3 regions of the Neobacillus sp. K501 genome follow, and region 1 is predicted to be linked to each of the others. Evidence: riboswitches for the same ligand, from Rfam matches in the RefSeq annotation. Region 1 holds a riboswitch; each other region holds the start of a gene.

Region 1 (4,229 bases):
TGCCGTATTTAACCGTTCTTATGATAAAACGGAAGAGTTTTTAAAGAATGAAGCAGAAGGTAAGAATTTTGTTGGAGCTCGTACAATTGAAGAATTTGTTTCTTCATTAGAAAAACCGCGCAAAATCCTTTTGATGGTGAAAGCAGGGACTGCTACAGATGCGACCATCGATTCCTTAAAGCCATATCTTGAGGAAGGGGATATTCTGATTGATGGAGGAAATACGTTCTTCCAAGATACGATCCGCCGCAACAAGGAGCTTGAAACAGCTGGATTCCATTTCATCGGCACAGGCGTTTCTGGTGGAGAAGAAGGGGCGTTAAAAGGCCCAGCGATCATGCCAGGCGGAAAGAAAGAAGCTTATGAGCTTGTCCAGCCAATTTTAGAAGCGATATCAGCAAAAGTTGAAGGTGACCCATGCTGTACGTATATTGGACCAAATGGGGCCGGTCATTATGTGAAAATGGTTCATAATGGTATTGAGTATGGCGATATGCAATTAATTTCTGAGGCCTATTTTATTTTGAAAAATGTGCTGGGATTAAATGCAGAGGAGCTTCATCAAGTATTCGCGGAATGGAATAAAGGAGAACTAGACAGTTACCTAATTGAAATTACAGCGGATATTTTTACAAAAGTCGATGAAGAAACAGGAAAGCCAATGGTTGACTTGATTCTTGATACAGCCGGTCAAAAAGGTACAGGTAAGTGGACAAGCCAAAATGCCTTAGATTTAGGTGTGCCGCTGCCAATCATCACCGAATCTGTTTTTGCCCGCTTTATCTCAGCGATGAAAGAAGAACGTGTAAAAGCTAGTAAAGTTTTAACTGGACCTGAGGCGAAGCCATTTGAAGGCAATAAAGAAGAATTGATTGAGGCGGTTCGTAAGGCATTGTATATGAGTAAAATTTGTTCTTACGCACAAGGCTTTGCGCAAATGCGTGCAGCATCAGAGGAGTACGATTGGAATCTTCGCTACGGGGATATTGCGATGATTTTCCGCGGCGGCTGTATCATTCGTGCCCAATTCCTGCAAAAAATTAAAGAAGCTTATGATGGTAATCCAGAATTAGCAAACCTATTATTAGATCCTTACTTTAAGGAAATTGTTGAGGGCTATCAGTCAGCGCTTCGTCAAGTTCTATCGTTAGCAATTGAACGGGGAATTCCGGTTCCATCCTTTGCAAGTGCGATTGCCTACTATGACAGTTATCGGACAGAAACCCTTCCAGCAAACCTATTGCAGGCACAGCGTGACTATTTTGGCGCTCATACCTATCAACGTGTAGATAAAGAAGGGATTTTCCACACGAATTGGATGGAAAAATAAAAAAAGAGCTGATGCTTAAAACTAAGCATCAGCTCTTTTGCTTATACCATTTTTTCAAAGTTAACGCGTTTGTTTACAAAATACATAATTGGCATTCCGACGGCCATTACGACAAATTCACCAGCAGCCACAGTTAACCAGGTAAATAAGAATGGCAATTCAAAGGCTAGGTTTAATTCAAGCGCGATGATAAACATCGTAACTGTAAAAACAACTGTATTGACGATCATTCGTTTCCATATCCCTTTGATATAGCGAGCCGAAATAATGGTAATTGATAAGGCAATCAAAGATTGGCCAACCCCAAAAATAAGGTCATAGGCAACCATGGGTGAAAAGAATAGATTCGTTAAAAATACACCTAAAATAATACCGAATAAATATTTTTTGTTAAATACGATGAGATGGTTAAACATCTCGGATACTCGGAATTGGACATTGGTGAAACCAAATGGAGCGATTAAGGCTGAAACAGCAATATATAACGCTGCCAAGATTCCATTCCCTACAATGGTTTTAATATTCATCTTTCTATACTCTCCTTAGTTTTTTTTCGTGGGAGGATCTCGAACCACGTAAATGATCACAAAATAAAATTTTATCATCTGAAAATAAAGGTAGTCAATAAAAATATTAATAGGTATAAGTTGGATAATATTTAAGGATTTGGTCATTCTAAAAATAAAAAGGATGTCCAATAGATGGAAAATAATAAAAGGTTTTTATTAGCAATGATGTTACTACCGTGGCTGACGTTTCCGTTTTTGGGAAAAAAGGCAGTGAAGAGATTTTCCATTACGAGCTTGTTCATTGGCGTGGTGGTAGTGATAGAAAGCCTGATCGCACATAAAAGAGGTTGGTGGCGTATCTATGAGAGACTTCATCCAAAGATAATGGGGGAACTGCCTTTTATCGTTGGACCCTTTTATATTGGGGCAATCTGGATTTTGAAATTTACCTTTGGCAAGTTTCTTCGCTATTCTTTTCTCAATCTGGGGATAGATACCTTTCATATCTATGTTTTTGTAAAATGGTTAAAAAGTATGGGTATTGTTTCTTTAATCCGACTTAAAAACTATCAGGCATTAATGATGTTAACCTTTAATGCTTTGATTATGTATGGATTTCAGTTGCTGATTGATAAAAAGGTAAATCCAAAAAGACCTACAACAGTATTAAAAAGAATTTTCTCATAAATAGTAAAACCACTAGTCGAAAAATAGTGGTTTTCTTTATGTCAAAATTTGACCTTTTTCCCGATTCCATAAATAATAGTTTTCAGGGGTTCTCGAGGGAAAATATTAAATTATTTATAGGGTTGTGCAACTTTCAGAATATTACTAAAATAATAAGTGAAAAGGAGGATAAAAATGGAACCAATCATTCGTTCAGACAATGTTTCATTTTCTTATAAAATCAATGAAAAAACTTCCGTATCGGTTCTTAAAGATGTTTCCTTTTCTATCTTCCCAGGAGAATATGTAGCCATAATCGGTCATAACGGGTCAGGTAAGTCGACATTATCCAAACATTTAAACGGTCTTTTGACACCGGGCTCAGGAGATGTCTGGGTCAATGGCTTCAATACGAAGGATGAAAGCAAGAAATTAAATATCCGTAAAACAGTGGGAATGGTGTTTCAACATCCAGATAACCAGATTGTGGCGACGATTGTCGAAGAGGATGTCGCCTTCGGGTTAGAAAATATCGGAGTTCCTCGCGCGGAAATGAAAACGAGGATTGACGAAGCGCTTAAGCTTGTAAAAATGTCGGAATTTCGAAAAAGACCACCGCATCATTTGTCGGGAGGACAGAAGCAGCGGGTGGCAATTGCCGGGGTATTAGCGATGCGGCCTGATTGTATTGTCTTTGATGAAGCCACAAGTATGCTGGACAGCTTTGGCAGGCAAGAGGTCCTTCAGGTAATGAGCAAAATGAATCAAATGGGGATGACGATTATTACCGTTACCCATCGGATGTCGGAAGCGGCGGAAGCGGACCGAATTATCGTGGTCGAGGACGGTCAAATTGTGATGGACGGACCACCGCGAGAAATTTTTAAACATAAGCAAAGACTTGAGGACCTGCAGCTAGATGTACCAGAAGTAAGCCAAATGGCGGAACATATTCATAAACAATTTACTGATTTTTCAAGAGAGGTGATCAAGGAAGAGGAGCTTATCTCGGAAATCAAGAAATTTACGAAAGTTAAGACATAGGTAGGTGATTGAAATGCCGGATACAAATAGAATTATAGAAGTAAAGAACCTATCCCATACATATATGAAAGGAACGCCGATGGAACATGTTGCTTTAAAAGGGACAGACATGTACATCGAGGAAGGGGAATGCATAGCGATTATTGGCCACACCGGTTCTGGGAAATCAACATTGATTCAGCATTTCAATGGTTTGATAAGGCCGGAATCTGGGACTGTAGTCATCGACGGCGGGGATTTATCACAGAAAAAGCTTGATATGAAAAATCTCAGAAGGAAAGTAGGGCTGGTATTCCAAAACCCTGAGGATCAAATCTTTGAAAAACTCATCGGTGATGATATTGCTTATGGTCCGTTCAAATTAGGCTTGCCTTTGAAGGAAGTTCGGGAGCGAGTGAAATGGGCAATGGAGGTTGTCGGTTTGGATTTTGAAGAAATGAAAGACAGACAAACCTTCGCTTTAAGCGGCGGACAGAAGCGGAAAGTTGCCTTAGCTGGCATTTTAGCCTTGAAGCCTAAGATTCTCGTTCTCGATGAACCAACTGCGGGTCTCGATCCACGATCGCGTAATGAATTACTTGATAAGATAAAGTACCTCAACAAAGAGGAGAAATTAACGGTTGTGTTTGTGTCGCACAATATGGAAGAAGTAACCTATTTGGCTGACCGGGTTTATGTCA
Region 2 (4,229 bases), on a different contig from region 1:
GTGGAATTAGGGGCTTCAGCGACTCCAGCAACCGTTGTCGAAGATGAAAATGGATCAGAGGTTATTCTTGGTTTTAATCAAGAACAATTGGAAAAAGTTTTAGGGCTATAAAAGGTAAAAAACCTCCAAACAATGGAGGTTTTTTACCTTTTATACCCCCCGTTTATTGCCCCAAAGTAAGGTGTGGAGCTGAGGTAGAACTTTTACATGATTAAGCTCCTGATCGAGCATGACTTTGTCGATTAGGCTTTCGTATTTTTTTAACAGATGAATGAGGAGCTCTTGATCATTTACTGTTGTGGTATCATCATTTCCTACCTGGAGGAAGAAAGGTATGTTTGGATAACGAAGATGAACCTTCTTGGCATACTCGTAATCATGGTCATCAAATACGACAACCTTTAAACTAATGTTTTGTGGAGCTTCACTTTTTTCAAGCTTTCCAATAATATCGTCTAACACATCAAATTCAGTTACCATTCCCGATGACGGAGGTTTTGGTGAGATGGTTAATTCATCAATCTCATAAAACCATTCCTGCCACCTGCTCCCCTGTGTTTCCAAACCAATCTTAATCTGATTCGCTTTTAGGATTTCGGTCAACTCATTTAAATTTTTCAATAAGGCCGGATTCCCGCCAGAAATCGTCACAAAGGAAAAATGATTGCCGCCAATTGTCTTTAGCTCTTGCCAAATTTCTTCTGCGTCCATCATACAAATATCATTTTTTCCAGAACCATCCCAGGTGAAGGAAGAGTCACACCAGCTACAGGAATAATCACAGCCGGCTGTTCGTACAAACATCGTCTTTTGACCAATCACCATTCCTTCACCTTGAATCGTTGGTCCAAAAATTTCCAATACGGGCAGCTTACTCAAGTTCCATCCACTCCCGTCTTGCTTCGGCATAGCTTGTTGGGGTTTCGTATAAGCGAACAAATTCTACCCTAGCCCCATGGAATTGTTCCTGTCTTTCTTCCTGCTCCAACGCCTCTGTCATTTTTTCATAAATCCAGACGACCATGTTTTCTGCGGTCGTATTCATCGGCGGTAGTGTTTCATTCAGGTATCGGTGGTCAAGGTGAATTTCAATTTCATTTTTCCAAATGTCCTTAATATCGCCAAAATCCATCATTAAGCCACGTTCATCGACAAATCCACTTATGCCAAAGATCACCTTATACGTGTGCCCATGAAGATTCTTGCATTTCCCTTCATAACAATGTAAATGGTGTGCTGCATCAAAGGTAAATTCTTTACTGACAAGTACTCTTTTAGCATGATATTTCAACTGATTACGGTTGATACCTTCATCTATTTTCTGGAGTTTATCGACAATTCGAAATCCATACATATGCTTACAACCCCTTCCGAGAAGCTAAATATTGGTCGAGGCCTCTTTTTCTTAAGACACAAGATGGGCATTCACCGCAGCCGTCCGCAATAATCCCGTTATAACAGGTTAATGTCTTTTCTCTCACAAAATCTAAGGCATTCAACTCATCAGCTAGCTGCCAAGTTTCAGCTTTATTTAACCACATTAATGGTGTGTGAATCACAAAGTGCTGATCCATGGATAGATTTAAAGTGACATTTAAGGATTTGATAAAAATATCACGGCAATCAGGATAACCGCTAAAGTCGGTTTCACAAACACCCGTAACGATATGCTTTGCCCCAACCTGACTAGCTAACACACCGGCAAATGACATGAATAATAGGTTACGACCTGGAACAAACGTAGATGGTAACTCACCATCTTCCCCATCTTTTACTTCGATGTCTTGACGCGTTAAGGCATTAGGAGCAAGCTGGTTTAACAATGACATATCTAAAATATGATGCTCTACGCCAAGTTGACTTGCGATATTTTTGGCACACTCGATTTCAGCGGCGTGCCTTTGATTGTAATCAAATGTTACGGCAATGACTTCCTCAAAACGTTCCTTTGCCCAAAATAGACAAGTTGTACTATCCTGTCCCCCGCTAAAAACGACGACAGCCTTTTCTTTTTTCACAATGAAACTCTCCTTTTAAACAGAAAAAACAGCACTACTAAAGAAAGCAGTCCTGTCCTCCTTAGTTTTTTTCAGAGGGTAGCTAGAACCTCTACCGCATATCGCGGAATTTTTTATAAATTTCCTCCATCATTCTACCCTTTTTTATTGTTTTTGTCGACAAATGATTTCTGTTTCATCTATCATTTTCGAATTTAGCAATTTTAGATATAATATTGTTTATATCATTTGCATCAAGAAAGGTAGCCTATATGCTTTTAAATAAAGATATTTTGATGAAGTTTATCACGTATAGTTTCGTCGGTTTTATTTGTACACTTATCTATTTTATTTCCGTCTTTATATTTGTAGAACTATTCGACAAAGACCCTGTTTATGGATCAACCATGGCGTTTATGATCATGACCGTTTTCTCGTTTCTGTTAAACATCAAGTATACCTTTGGGGGGTATTTCACCTTTAATAAGTTATTCCGCTTTATCATTGTTTCTATAATCGGATTTATCCTAAATTTTGGAATTATGTACACAGTCTGTGAAGTACTGTCATTTCATTATTCAATTGGTGAATTGGTTACCATTTTGGTGATCCCGCTCGTCAATTTCACGTTAAATAATTTTTGGACATTTAAATAGATCTTAATGGATGCTTTACATCCCCTTCATACTATCTTAAAGTTCCTCACTTATGATGAGTAGGTAAGAATAATAAAAAAAGGGATGATAAACATGTATTTAAAGAAGCTTTCCGAAAATAGATTAATAACGATTGAATATTTTTCCAATGGTGCTTTACAACGCTTCAAAGGTCGTGTGTTTCGCTTGAATTTATTGGATCAGATTCTTTGGTTAAGAGATGAAAAACAAAAATCCATTGCGATCCATTTATCCTGTATTCGGCAAATACAGTAATGATCCAGATTAAAAATCTCTGTTTTTCATATTCTAAAAACAGATTAAATTTTGGAGGGTATCTATGTTTTTATCCGGTCCTATTTTGGCTGCACTTTTAGGAATGCTGATTGCACAATTTGTAAAAATTCCGATTCATTTTTTGACCACTCGGGAATTAGATTGGAAGCTGATGTTTAGCACAGGAGGAATGCCAAGCTCGCATACAGCAACGATAACTTCCTTAACCACTGTGATAGGAATGTTAGCGGGCTTTAAATCAAATGAGTTTGCGATTTGCGTCGTGGTTTCTGCCATTGTCATGCATGATGCCATGGGTGTCCGCAGACATGCCGGCTATCATGCAGAAATATTAAATACTTTATTAGCGGATTTTAATCAGCTGATTGAAACATTAAAAGACCCGAATTTGAAGAAACCCGAGTCTAGAGAAAAATTAAAAGAATTGTTGGGCCATCAGCCGACGGAAGTATTTTTCGGAGCAATTACCGGTATTATTGTTGGCATATGTACCTACTATCTTTATCCGTTTTAACCCTACTTACCTGCAATGACTTTCTGTTTGAAGGAATGATTTAACACGCTGGAATTCCAATACGCCATTCCCATTGCGCCTAACAATAATAATCCTGTGACAATAAACACCATTTGGACGGGGAAAATTCCACCAAGATAGCCGCCGATCATCGGACCAATCATCCCGCCAAGCTGGGTAGCGCTTTGGTTTAAACCAAAGGCACGTCCTCGAAAATCTTCTGCTGTCGTCTTAACTACAAGACCATTTAATGCCGGGAAGACAGCACAGAAAAAGATTCCAAAAATAAAGCGAGTAATCGAGAATCCCCAAATATTACTGAAAATTACCTGGGCGATCATGCCGATCCCACCGCCCAATAAGCCGATGAAAAGAACACGTTGAAAACCAACTTTATCTGACCATTTCCCCCAATAAGGGGCAAAGATGGCACTGGCAATCCCGGGCAGTGAGAAGACAATCCCCGCTAATAAGGATGCATGTGCGGTTGAACCGCCCAAATCAACGATATATAGCGGTAGAACAGGTTCAATTGTCAGGATTGAGCATGCGGTCACACAGGTTAGAGCTAGGACTAGCATGAAGGGTCGATTGGCTAAGGCTAGCTTGAAGTCATTTCGGATTGAACCAGGGTCCTTACTTGGCGTGAAGTTTTCCTCTTTTACCCAAAATATGACGAGGAGAGTTGACACGAGCACAATGATGCCGGCACTGGCAAAGGCCCAGCGATTCCCCACTAAAGTCGCAATTCCCCCACCTAATAAC
Region 3 (4,229 bases), 170 kb from region 1:
AGTGCCGTGATTATTGGCGGAAGGAAAATAAAACGAAGCAATTTTGGAAGGAAGAGGTTTATACCTATTCTTCAGCAGTGGAGGCACCGCCTTTACCGGAAGATGAGGTATTACATAGGGATTCAGCGGAACAAATGGCAAAGAAGGTTAAGGATTTGCCAGAAATCTATCAATATCCAATTTATTTATATTACTACCAAGATTTCACCCTGATTGAAATCTCGAAGCAAAGTAATCTCCCAATCTCAACCGTCAAAACAAGAATTAAAAGAGCCAAGGATCGCCTGCGTCCGAAACTGCAATCATTGGCATAGAAAAAGCCGGGGAAAACCCGGCTTTTGTTTGTTAATCCTTACTAGATAGGATTCCAAAGATCCGTAAGATACTGACGAAAAGGTTAACAAAGTCTAAGTATAGATTCAATGCCATTAATGGTACTTCTTCTGCTGTTACCCCATAATGCTTCATCCGGCTGATGTCAAATAGGACATAACCACTAAAGACAAGAACTCCGATGAAGGAATATGCAAGCATCCCGGTGCTGCTTAATGGGATGAAAATATTAAAAATGGAAATCGCTACTAAAGCCAGTAAAGCTGCCAACAGGAATCCACCTAAAAATGAGAAATTCCTCTTCGATTTTGCCGCATAAACTCCTACTCCCGTAAATACAACCGTTGTCGTACCGAATGCCATCATCACGACATTTGCTCCAGCCGTCGCTGCATAATAGGCAACAATTGGGTAAAGCGTAATCCCAGAAATAAAAGTGAAAGCATACAAGAACGTATAAGAGATCGCCTTTTTTCTTCTAAAGAAGATGACTACCAGCAGCATGACAACTTCTAGGATAGCCAATGGTAAAAATAAACTAGGCGGTACGAACATACCTGCCATTGTTCCAAGAAACGCAAAGGCAAGAGAAAGGGCAAACGTTCTTAAAACGGATGGCATAAATTCAGTTGATGTTTGTGGATACAATTTTCTTCACCTCAAAAGTATTAATATATATATAGAATATACGATTTGAGGGTCAAGATGTTTCATTTTTTCTCGAAAAATCTTTTTCTTCTTTCAATAAATCCCTAATTTCCGCCAACAATACCTCTTTTTTATCAGCCTGTACTACTTCTTTAGCTGGTTCCTCTTTCTTTTTGAAGCGATTGAGGAATCTAATAAATAGGAAAATCGAGAAGGAAATAATTAAAAAATCTACAACGGTTTGGAGAAAGAGGCCATAACTTAATTTTGCTTTGCCAACGGTTATGGCAAGGCTTTTAAAATCAACGCCTCCCAAAAGTAATCCAACTAAAGGCATGATAACATCGTTTACAAGAGAGGATACTATCTTTCCGAACGCGCCGCCGATAATAACCCCGACAGCGAGATCAATAACATTTCCACGCATCGCAAATTTTTTAAACTCATTTAACATAATGATAAACCTCCGGTAAATAGTTTTGTCAATTGTACACTATAGGATGATCGTAGTTCAATCCAACAATTGGACGATTGACAGTTAGCAGTTTCTTTTTTATAGTAACTATGTTACTAAATATTTTACCTGTATGTACGGGAGAGGTTCATAGCGGACACCCTCTATAAAAAACTATGGAATGGAGAATTCAACCATATCCTTAGGATATGGTTTTTTGTTTTTTAGAAAGGACCGTCTCCTATGATACGGAAAATTAGGAGGATTATTAAATGGCAGGAAGAACGGATGCAGAATTAGAAGGTGTTACACTACTAGGAAATCAAGGGACAAAATATTTGTTTGAATATACTCCGGATGTTTTAGAGGCGTTTGATAATAAACACCCCAACCGTGATTATTTCGTAAAATTTAACTTTCCAGAGTTTACAAGTCTTTGTCCAAAAACAGGGCAGCCAGACTTTGCCACTATTTATATTAGCTATATTCCTGATGAAAAAATGGTTGAAAGTAAATCTCTTAAGCTTTACCTTTTCAGCTTCCGTAATCACGGAGATTTTCACGAGGACTGCATGAACATTATCATGAATGACTTAATTAAATTAATGAATCCACGGTACATTGAAGTATGGGGTAAATTCACCCCAAGAGGTGGAATTTCGATTGATCCGTACTGCAACTACGGCAGACCGGGAACAAAATATGAGCAAATGGCCGATCACCGCTTAATGAATCATGATTTGTACCCTGAAAAAATTGATAACCGATAAAAAGGAAAAGAGCAGCTCGATTATTTATAGGAGCTGCTCTTTTACTATTAAAAAGCCCAGTTGCCGCCTCTAAACACTGGTTCAACCTTGCCATCTGCTGTAATACCATCGATGTCCATCTCCGCCGAACCAATCATGAAATCAACGTGGGTAATACTTTCATTGAGTCCATTCTCCTTAAGCTCTTCAGGAGACATTTTTTTGCCGCCTTCAATACAGAATGCATAGGCACTGCCAATCGCAAAATGGTTTGAGGCATTTTCATCAAACAGGGTATTGTAGAAAAGGATGTTTGATTGGGAAATTGGTGAATGATAAGGAACGAGTGCAACTTCCCCAAGATAATGGGAGCCTTCGTCAGTATTGACCAGACGCTTAAGTATTTCTTCGCCTTCTTCGGCTTTCACACCAACAATTTTTCCATTCTCAAATGTAATCGAGAAACGGTCAATGATATTTCCTCCATAGCTAAGCGGCTTTGTGCTCGCAACGATTCCGTTTACACCCGTTCGATAAGGAACAGTGAATACTTCCTCAGTCGGCATATTGGCCATAAATTCAACACCATTTTCATTTACACTGCCGGCTCCCACCCAGATATGATTTTTCGGGAGTTCGACAGTTAAGTCGGTTCCTGGTGCTCTATAATGAAGTTTTGCGTAACGCTTTTCGTTTAAATAGTGTACTTTTTCATGAAGAGTTTCATCATGCTTTTTCCAAGCTTCTACTGGGTTATCAACGTCCACTCTAGTAGCTTTAAAGATGGCTTCCCAAAGTAATGAAACTTGATCTTCCTTTGGGGCATCAGGGAATACCTTGGCAGCCCAAGCAGGAGATGCAGCGGCAATAACCGTCCAGCTAACCTTATCTGATTGGATAGCTTGGCGGAATTTAGTTAATGCTTTTCCAGTTGCTTTTTGGAAATTGGCAATTCGGTCAGGATTCACACCCTTTAATAGGTCAGGGCTTGCAGAAACAATGGACATAAAGGCAGCACCCTGTTCAGCTAATTCCTCTTGTTCTTTGGCACGCCAGACAGGATATTCATTGAAGGCATCATCTGGGGCAAGGTCGTACTTTGTTCTTGATACGACGTCGTCATTCCAGTTTACAACCACATTCTTCGCACCAGCTTCGTAGGCACTCTTAACTACGAGACGGACAAAGCCAACTGCATCCAAAGTAGCCGTAACCACTAATGTTTGCCCTTTTTGAATATTTACTCCAACCTTTACGGCCAGTTCAGCGTATTTCTCAAGGTTCTTTTTGAATTCACTCATGATAAAATCTCCTTTGTCAGAATCTTCGTAGTTAATTGTAACTTTTTTATAGAAAAAAAGCCAAAAAAATAGTAGAGATTCCGCTCTCTACTGTAATTTGCTTCCGTATACTTTTATATTAAAATAAACACCTGCAGAAAATAATACTAGAAATGTAATAATACCTGATAATGAAGTAGGAGACATAAAATGTGATAGTTCCACCTATACCACCGTCCTTATAATAGAAAACCTCTACAACATAATTATAATATTAAAAGACATAAATGTGAACAATTTAGTACAATTTTTCAAAAAGTTTTTGAACGAAAAAAGGATCCCTTTTAGGATCCCATCGCTGATTTCTTTTCAAATAAGTGAAACATTAGCCAATAAATTGCGGCGCTTGCTAGTGCAAGTAGAGTAAGTACAAAAAATGTCCATCCATATCCGATCCCGACGGTTAAGGGAATAGATAAGGGGGCAATGGTTCTACTGATGGTGAATCGTAAAGACGCAGCTGCAAAATATTGCCCTCGCATATGTTCAGGTGCTAGTTTACTAACAAAGCTTTGTTGAATACCAGCGCCCATTAATTCAGCAAATGTGAAAACAGCCATCGCTAAAATGAATCCCCATATCCAATGAGTTTGGCTAAAGAGAACAATCGATATCGCATAAACCACAGACGAAAGAACAAAAACATTCCGCTCTTTGAACTGATCCATCCATTTCGTTACCATAACGGTTAGTAAGGCAACGAGG

What was found. A riboswitch is a leader RNA that binds a small molecule or an ion and turns the genes downstream of it on or off. The one in region 1 is predicted to bind preQ1.
Region 2: linked by a shared signal. The riboswitch ahead of queC (7-cyano-7-deazaguanine synthase QueC) and the one ahead of ACWM35_RS17095 (QueT transporter family protein) in region 1 are both predicted to bind preQ1.
Region 3: linked by a shared signal. The riboswitch ahead of queF (preQ(1) synthase) and the one ahead of ACWM35_RS17095 (QueT transporter family protein) in region 1 are both predicted to bind preQ1.

What each region holds. Positions count from the first base shown of each region.
Region 1 is NZ_JBSLYA010000007.1:264,885-269,113, reverse strand. Features, by position in the region: gene gndA (NADP-dependent phosphogluconate dehydrogenase) at 1-1,330, shown strand, start outside; gene ACWM35_RS17095 (QueT transporter family protein) at 1,372-1,857, opposite strand; PreQ1 riboswitch class I at 1,867-1,911, opposite strand; gene ACWM35_RS17090 (hypothetical protein) at 2,032-2,526, shown strand; gene ACWM35_RS17085 (energy-coupling factor transporter ATPase) at 2,695-3,549, shown strand; gene ACWM35_RS17080 (energy-coupling factor transporter ATPase) at 3,563-4,229, shown strand, end outside.
Region 2 is NZ_JBSLYA010000003.1:283,172-287,400, forward strand. Features, by position in the region: gene ACWM35_RS09400 (glutaredoxin family protein) at 1-111, shown strand, start outside; gene queE (7-carboxy-7-deazaguanine synthase QueE) at 151-879, opposite strand; gene queD (6-carboxytetrahydropterin synthase QueD) at 872-1,354, opposite strand; gene queC (7-cyano-7-deazaguanine synthase QueC) at 1,359-2,018, opposite strand; PreQ1 riboswitch class I at 2,074-2,116, opposite strand; gene ACWM35_RS09420 (GtrA family protein) at 2,270-2,653, shown strand; gene ACWM35_RS09425 (YolD-like family protein) at 2,747-2,929, shown strand; gene ACWM35_RS09430 (divergent PAP2 family protein) at 2,994-3,464, shown strand; gene ACWM35_RS09435 (MFS transporter) at 3,467-4,229, opposite strand, start outside.
Region 3 is NZ_JBSLYA010000007.1:93,779-98,007, reverse strand. Features, by position in the region: gene ACWM35_RS16240 (RNA polymerase sigma factor) at 1-314, shown strand, start outside; gene ACWM35_RS16235 (Bax inhibitor-1/YccA family protein) at 346-954, opposite strand; gene mscL (large conductance mechanosensitive channel protein MscL) at 1,034-1,435, opposite strand; PreQ1 riboswitch class I at 1,573-1,619, shown strand; gene queF (preQ(1) synthase) at 1,708-2,205, shown strand; gene ACWM35_RS16220 (aminopeptidase) at 2,253-3,485, opposite strand; gene ACWM35_RS16215 (MDR family MFS transporter) at 3,809-4,229, opposite strand, start outside.